2 regions of the Priestia sp. TGN 0903 genome follow, and region 1 is predicted to be linked to the other one. Evidence: riboswitches for the same ligand, from Rfam matches in the RefSeq annotation. Region 1 holds a riboswitch; the other holds the start of a gene.
The links. A riboswitch is a leader RNA that binds a small molecule or an ion and turns the genes downstream of it on or off. The one in region 1 is predicted to bind preQ1.
Positions count from the first base shown of each region.

Region 2: another riboswitch for preQ1. It lies ahead of ACRPLY_RS22830 (QueT transporter family protein); the one in region 1 lies ahead of queC (7-cyano-7-deazaguanine synthase QueC).

Region 1 covers NZ_JBOZGL010000004.1:126,379-130,593, reverse strand. The annotation lists gene ACRPLY_RS15185 (Ger(x)C family spore germination protein) at 1-328, shown strand, start outside; gene ACRPLY_RS15180 (hypothetical protein) at 340-576, shown strand; gene ACRPLY_RS15175 (GerAB/ArcD/ProY family transporter) at 599-1,720, shown strand; PreQ1 riboswitch class I at 1,793-1,836, shown strand; gene queC (7-cyano-7-deazaguanine synthase QueC) at 2,067-2,732, shown strand; gene queD (6-carboxytetrahydropterin synthase QueD) at 2,732-3,172, shown strand; gene queE (7-carboxy-7-deazaguanine synthase QueE) at 3,165-3,896, shown strand; gene queF (preQ(1) synthase) at 3,995-4,215, shown strand, end outside.
Region 2 covers NZ_JBOZGL010000008.1:107,829-112,043, reverse strand. The annotation lists gene ACRPLY_RS22840 (YitT family protein) at 1-600, opposite strand, end outside; gene ACRPLY_RS22835 (Lrp/AsnC family transcriptional regulator) at 984-1,394, opposite strand; PreQ1 riboswitch class I at 1,590-1,634, shown strand; gene ACRPLY_RS22830 (QueT transporter family protein) at 1,644-2,132, shown strand; gene ACRPLY_RS22825 (hypothetical protein) at 2,568-3,017, shown strand; gene ACRPLY_RS22820 (hypothetical protein) at 3,087-3,332, shown strand; gene ACRPLY_RS22815 (hypothetical protein) at 3,360-3,707, shown strand; gene ACRPLY_RS22810 (MFS transporter) at 3,764-4,215, opposite strand, start outside.

The DNA.
Region 1 (4,215 bases):
TTTAAAAGGTGAAGCAAACGTGGCAGATGTAGAGTGTCAAGTAAACTTACAGGACCCAGCTGTAATCAATATGCTCGAACGAAAAACAGCAGCGGACGTAAAAGAAAAAATGAATGACGCAGTGGAAAAAGCTCAAAAAGATTATAAAAGTGATATCTTCGGTTTTGGAGAAACGTTTTACAGACAAGATGTAAAGAGATGGTACAAAATGAAAAGAGACTGGAACAGAATTTACGCAGAAGATTTAACCGTCGATTTAGATGCCAAAGTTCAAATCCGTCGCTTAGGCACGTTAAATAACTCATATATGAAGCAAATGAAGCATTAAGGAGAAAGAAAATGGAGGGATTTATCGCCTTACTCGTACTTCTTGCTTATTTGACTAAAAAAATTATGATTAACTTCCGAAAGGAAAAGTATTACCGTGAAATCGTTGTCTATCTTTGTCTTATAGGTATGGGTTTATTCTTTTGGGGAGCCATTACACTCCGTAAAGAAGTACCTACGCCTCTGTACTTTTTAGAGGAACTCATTAAGCCTCTTACTAAAACCGTTCATCATCTGTTATTTACGTAAGCATGTAGGAGAGAAGGGGTGTATGATGCAAATAAAAGAATTTATTACTCCGAAACAACTTCTTTTTCTCATTTATTTTTTTTGTATCGGAAGCGCTATTTTGGCAGTTCCGGCTACGTTATTAGAAACGAATAGACAAAATGCCTGGGTATGTAGTGTGCTTGCTATTGGCTTTGCCCTTTTAATTGTTGCGGTGCTGTTATGGCTGATGCACCGTTACCCTCAGCAAACGTTCATTGAAATAGCTAAAAAAGCGCTAGGTCCTTACGCCGGAGCGTGTATGTCTCTTATTTACATTTTTTTTATGTTCATTCAATCTACGTTTTCCCTTCGAGATATCAGTACATTTATGACGACGCAAATTGTCCCTGAAACGCTGCCTACGTGGATTCATGCTCTTGTGATTTTAGCGGTTATATACGGAGGGTATTTAGGCATTGAAGTGATAGCGAGAACCGCGGAAATCTTTTTACCGTGGATCGTCGTCCCTTTTTTATTGTTAATTTCGTTAAATATTCCTCAGATGAAACTGGATCGTCTTTACCCTTTGTTTGAATTCCGCATGGATGATTTAGTGTTAGGGACCACGTATTTCTTAGGAAATCCGTTTATGGAATTGATTTTTGTGCTAATGATTACGCCTCATATAAAAGATGGCAAAAAGGTAAAAAGAATGATTGTTATCGGCACTGTGGCATCGGGCTTGACGATTACGATTGCAGTTGCGGCTTGTATATTAGCTCTTGGCGCGAATATTGCATCAATGCACAGCTACCCAGTTTATTTATTAGGAAAAATGATTTCGTTAGGTGCAACGATACAGCATGTTGAAGTATTAGTAGCTATTATTTGGATGTTATCTATCTTTTTTAAAGTTGTCATTGTGTTCTATGCTATTCAGTTAAGTATCGCTCAATTATGTAATTTACGGGTGCGCAATTTTTTGAGCTTTCCTTTAGGTCTAATCATTACAGGCGTGGCGTATTACATTATTCCAAATACAGCATACTTCAATTATTTTGAAAAATATTACTGGCCGTTTTATTTATTTGTACTAAGCGTCTGTTTTCCGTTGTTATTTATTGCGCTTTCTTATATAAAGAGAAATAAGGCAGCTAAAGGTGATAGAAGCCAACAAACATAGCATTATTTATACGTATGTGGTATAGTATACGATGACAATTCAAGAAGAAACGCCGTACACGTTTGTATATGTACGGGAGAGGTTCGAAAACTCCCTCTATAAAAAACTAAGATCATCGTTGATGACAAAAGACACGGTTTTAGCGTGTCTTCTTTCACGTGCTTTTCTATCAACACGTCTTTTTGACGTGTATGCTGGCGAGGACGTGTATCTTAGTTGCTTTTTAGGGAGATTGCTGGAAAAGAGCAGTCTCTTTTTTGTGTTATAAAATTAGTCACAAAGGGAACGAACGGTTCAATAAAGTTTCTTCTTCTTTTGATTTCAATCAAAAAGGAGACGAACAATAATGATGAAAAATGAAAAAGCTATTGTTGTATTTAGCGGAGGTCAAGATAGTACAACATGTCTATTTTGGGCTTTGAAAAACTTTAAAGAAGTAGAAACGGTTACTTTCCAATACGGTCAGCGTCATAGTCAAGAGATAGAGGTAGCAAAAGCTATCGCAGCTGATTTAGGTGTGAAGCATACCGTCCTAGATATGTCACTTTTAAATCAATTAGCACCAAATGCCTTAACGCGAGATGATATTGAAATTGAGCAAAAAGAAGGAGAGTTGCCTACAACGTTTGTGGATGGCCGCAATCTGTTATTTTTATCATTTGCTGCCGTACTTGCTAAAAACAGCGGAGGCCGTCATATCGTAACAGGCGTTTGTGAAACTGATTTTTCGGGATATCCAGACTGTCGAGACGTATTTGTGAAATCGTTAAACGTCACGCTTAATTTATCAATGGACTTCGAGTTTGTGATTCATACGCCGCTTATGTGGATTGATAAAGCAGAAACGTGGGCGTTAGCGGATGAGCTAGGAGCGCTTGAATATGTGCGTGAAAAAACATTAACGTGCTACAACGGTATTGTTGCTGATGGGTGCGGCGAATGTCCCGCATGTCAATTGCGAAAACGCGGGTTAGATCAATACTTGCAAACAAAAGAAGGAGGAGAAAAATAATGCTGCAACAAATGTATCCTCAAGTCTTTCATGACTATGAATATGAATTGAACAAAGATATGCAGTTTGCTGCGGCACATTTTGTTCCTCATACAGAAGCAGGAAAATGCCGTCAAGTCCATGGACATACGTATTTTGTAAATTTAACTGTTGCCGGAGATACATTAGACGAAGCGGGCTTTTTAGTAAACTTTGCGCTATTGAAAAAAATTGTTTCTGGTCAATTTGATCATACATTATTGAACGATCATTCTATCTTTAACGAAGAAAATCCAAATGATTTTCCTACAACTGAAGTTGTTGCTCGTAAAATTTATGAGTTGGTTCAAGAATATCTAGACACACTACCAAATAAGCCTTCTTGCGTACAAGTATTCGTGCGGGAAACGCCGACAAGTTACGTAGTTTACCGCCCAAAGAAGGTGAAAAAACGTGGCTAATACAATTCCAGTACTTGAAATATTCGGCCCAACGATTCAAGGGGAAGGAATGGTTGTAGGACGTAAGACGATGTTTGTTCGTACCGCAGGCTGTGATTATTCCTGCAGCTGGTGTGATTCAGCTTTTACATGGGATGGATCAGCTAAAAACGATATTCGTCAACTAACAGCAGAACAAATTTGGACGGAGCTTAAAGAAATTGGAGGAGAGTGCTTTGATCACGTCACCATTTCTGGAGGAAACCCTGCGCTTATCAAGGCGATTGGTTCACTTGTAGAGCTTTTGCACAGTCATGGGGTAAAAGCAGCTCTTGAAACACAGGGAAGCCGTTATCAGGATTGGTTCCTAAAGATCGATGATTTAACGATTTCTCCTAAGCCTCCAAGTTCATTAATGAAAACAAATTTCTCCGTATTAGACGATATTATAGAGACATTAATAAAGGAAAAACGCATGGCGCACATAAGCATAAAAGTCGTTGTATTTAATGATGAGGACTTTGAGTATGCAGCGTCTGTTCATGAACGTTATCCTGAGGTTCCATTTTTTGTTCAAGTAGGCAACGAGGACTTAACGACAATCGATAATGCGTCGTTAACACAAGAATTGCTTAAAAAGTATGAGTGGTTAATCGACAAGGCAGTGGCAGCTAAAAACATGAACGATGTAAGAGTTCTGCCGCAGGTTCACGCCCTTGTTTGGGGAAATAAACGAGGCGTGTAAGCGCATAGCAAAAAATTTACAAAGAAAAATAAAAACAGATATATACAAAATAAAAAAACGCTGTTAGAATGACAATCGTAGAAAGAGAGGAAATGCAAATGAGCGGTCGAAAAGATGAAGAATTAGAAGGTGTATCACTCCTTGGAAATCAAGGAACAAACTATTTGTTTGAATATTCACCAGAGATTCTAGAAGCATTTGATAACAAACATCCAAATCGTGATTATTTTGTGAAATTTAACTGTCCGGAATTTACGAGCTTATGTCCAAAAACGGGTCAGCCGGATTTCGCAACCATTTATATTAGTTACATTCCAGA
Region 2 (4,215 bases), on a different contig from region 1:
AGACATAATCGTCATTGCTTTTTTGTTGTGGAAACCTTCGATAACAACATCGACGATTTTAGCACAAAGATAGACGAATATAAAAGTATAGAGGGTATTGTTGACGCCAATAGCAAAAACCGATGCTAAAATAATGACGCTGTCCATGTAGAACATGCTTTTCGAGATATTGTAGCCTTTTGTGTAGTTTAATAAATAAGCTAAAAGAGTTGTGCCGCCGGTAGATCCATCCGCGATAAAAATGAGTGCCAGTCCTGTTCCCATTAGTAAAGCCCCGAATACAATTCCTAAAATCATGTCGTGAACGTGAAAAGGAATATAGCTGACCAGACCTAAGAAAACGGACGTCATGACAGCTCCTAGAATCGTATAGAGAATGGTTTTTTTAGTTAGAAATTTATAAGCTAAGGCAATGAATACAAGGTTCACAAGAAATGTGCTGATACTTGTAGGGATATGAAATAAATAATATAAAACAAGAGCAATACCAACCGTACTTCCGTCACCTAATTTATTTGGAATGACGAAAAAATCAATGGATGCAGCAACTAAAAGCGCTCCGGCAATAATTAAAATGATGTCTTTATAGATTGTTTTCAATATGCAAACCTCCCTGATCATTAGGATATTTTCACGTGGAATTTTGTTTTTACTAGTGTTTCACAAATGATAAAATAAAAAACGTCTTAGAAATTGTCTAGTTATAAAACTGATCAACTTCTAAGACGAAGAATTACGATACGTGTATAATGTCTTGAGTCTGCTTTTCTATGCTTTGATGTCACCGATTATATAAACCTCTGACCGCTATGTCAACGCTATGAGAGATGTTCAACTTTTCAAAAAATAGAAGGCGGTTTCCTACATAAAAAAAGAATCCTTTGCGACGGCGCAAAGGATTTTCAAATTTATTGGAATAGGGGGAATACGTTATTAGGATTACCATTTTCATAAATTAATATACCTTTATTTTTTAAAAAAATTTATTTGTTAATGACGATTGAAAGTTTGTAATTCACATGCTGATTTAGCTCTGTCAAAAAATCATTTAGTTCTTCATTTGAATGAAATTTGCATTCTAGTAAGTAGCAGCCATCGCCGCTAATTTTAAAGTTGTTGATAACGTACTTCTTCTGACTTTTTACAAATGTAAGGTAGGGGTGGTGATGAATGCTCTGCGTATAGATATTTAAAAATGCATGGACGGTGTAGCCAAGTTTTCGTTCATCAATGTTAATTGTATAGCCTTTGATAATGCCTTCATCTTCTAACTTTAATACTCTAGCAGAAGCGGCTTGTCCGGTTAAATGCACTTTTTCTCCTAATTCTTTCATCTTCATACGTCCATTTTTTGATAGCTCTTCTAGTATGCGCTTATCTGTATTATCTAACATCGCTACAAATCCTTTCGTATTTCAAATCAAAAGGGTTAACTACTTTATGTCACCTATGTATACGGATACGTCTTCTATTTTATACTAAAGAAAAGTAAGAAAAAAGAGCAGTCAATATGGAAGACATGAAAGCAGCAGTAGTTTGCAAACAGCTAGATTGACGAAAGCTTAAGCTTGCTGTATGATTCTTTGAGTGTTTACGTGGTTCGTAACCATCCCACGTTAAAAAACTAAGGAGAGAATAGTAAGATGAATATAAGAACACTTTGCGTCAACGGTCTTTTAGCAGCTATGTATATTGCTGTTAGCATGTTAATTCAGCCGTTTGGCTTCACCAATATCCAATTTCGTATATCAGAAATGTTCAATCATTTGATTGTATTTAATAAAAAGTACGTGTACGGCATTGTACTAGGGGTATTTCTGACGAATTTGTTTTTTTCACCAATGGTCGCTTATGATCTGGTGTTTGGGGTAGGACAATCTGTACTATCATTACTCATTACCATTTTTTCTATGCGCTACATTAAAAATATGTGGGCTCGTATGCTTATTAATACACTTGTGTTTACGTTTACGATGTTTATTATTGCGTTTGAACTGCACCTAGCATTTGATTTACCATTTTTCTTTACGTGGTTAACAACAGCTGTTGGTGAGTTTGTGGTTATGCTTGTTGGAGCACCAATTATGGCGGCCATTAATAAACGTGTACAATTTAATAAGCTAGTTGGATAAAAAGATGCGGCTGTGATAAATCTCACAGCCGCATCTTTTTATCTTTGTTATTCTATAAGTGTAGTGATAAACCCCTTATTATTGAAGAGCTTTTCACGCATGGACAAATTACCCATATCTAGCATGTAAAAAGAGCAGGTCGCTATTGCGTTCTGCTCTTTTTGCGTAACGCAATAGCGAGTATTCAATTAGATTATTTTGAAAGAAGAAGTGACAAATCTCACAGCGCGTTCTTTTTTCTTTTGTTACGATGTACATATAGTTGGCAAACTCCTTATCGAAAAGTTTTTCGCACAACAACACATTACCTATGCGTAGCAATTAAAAAAGCAGACCGACAAGGTTTGCTTTTTTAATTGTGTATTTTTACCATTAAATAACTTTTTTGAGTTATAATTGTAAAATAATCTTTGTTACGAGAGAGGGGATTATTTTTTGAATAGAAAGTTAGGAATTCTTGTTTTATTAGTGTTAGCTATCTTATTTGCCGGGTGTTCAAAAGAAGAAGACAACGTTCCTTTAAGAGAACTAGAAAAGATCCATATTAACGTCATCAAAGAACAAAAGATGAAGCAAGGGATTTCGTATGAATTGGAATTCGTAAACAAGAGCGATTTGACCATCAAACAAAACAATGTCTTTTTATCCTATCCTTTAAAAATAAAAAACGGTTATTCTGAAAATAAATTTAAGGTGTTAGCAGAAGGCAATAAGTTAAATATTAAGCCAAAACAAAAGGTAAAGTTGACTGCATTTCTTCCTTATAAAGGAATTAATAAAGAAGCGTTAGCTATTGATGAGCCTGACGTAAAGTGCATAGGATATTGGAATAAGATCGATGACTACCATCAATTTTCTTTTGGAGGATCTTTGAAGCGAGAATAATACATGGATTTGTTAAATGATGGAACTTATGAAGCGTGAAATCGTATATAAATCAAGGGGGAGATTTTAGTGAAGAGATATGGACTATTTATCATTAGTTTCATCGTTTTCTTGGGTAGCTTTCAACTGCTATCAGGAATGATTCTTACGCTCTTATATGTTCCAGAAAGTTCGACTATGTGGAGCTCAATCGAAGGATTATCAAGTAAAGTAACGTTTGGCAGTTATTCTGGTAGCTTTGCTTTTATGATTCCCGCTGTAGCAGCTACAGCCGCTTTTTTTATCTCTAAAAAATGGGTTAGGAAAAGTGTATAAGAAACTAATAGCGGTGGTGAATAAACAGTGAATGTAGACACGGATAGATTAGTTAGCTTCTTTATTTTATGGGGAACACCCGCTGCTTTTAGTATAATAGAGTACTTTAAACTGAGTAAGACTGAAAAACAAGAAGCTATACGAGACTTAACATCATTAAAATCGATTATAACAACAGGCTTTATATTGATTGGAGGAGTGATGGCGAGTTTAGGTAGAGTATTATCGCTGCTGCCTCTGCACATTATAGGTACTTTTATTTTAGTCATTGGTGGTATCGCGGGCGCTATTGAAGCATGGAAAACAGAAAAAAAGAGAGGTATTATTATTCTTGCTTTCATAGTATCTATGATTGCTTTTACATTTGTAATATAAATTCGGCATGTAACAAGAGCTGCTCATGACTTGAGCAGCTCTTGTTAGTTTCTTATTTATTGCGTCTCCAGCTGCTGGTCTTTTTTCTTTAACGTAAGAGCGAGCAGGAACGAAACGATAGCGAAAGCGATGGCTACATAATAGACGGTATGGACCCCGCTTGTCATACTTTTTATTTGTAACAGCGTTTTATTCGTTTCATTTGATTGTTGAATAAAGTGCTGAGAAGCCATTGTCATAATACTTGTATACAAAGCGGGTCCAATTGCGCCTGAAACTTGGTTAATCGTATTTGAAATGGCTGAACCGTGAGCGTGAAGCGGTTTAGGTACTTGATTTAAAGCAAGCGTCATTACGGATCCTATGCTTAAACCTACGCCAATTGTAAAGGCAGCGTATAAAATAGCTGCAGTCATCGTAGTTGTTTCTCTTGAAATGGTAGTGAACAAACTTAAAATAAACGTTAAAAGAATTAAACTTGTTAAAAGCAGCGGTTTAAATCCAATTT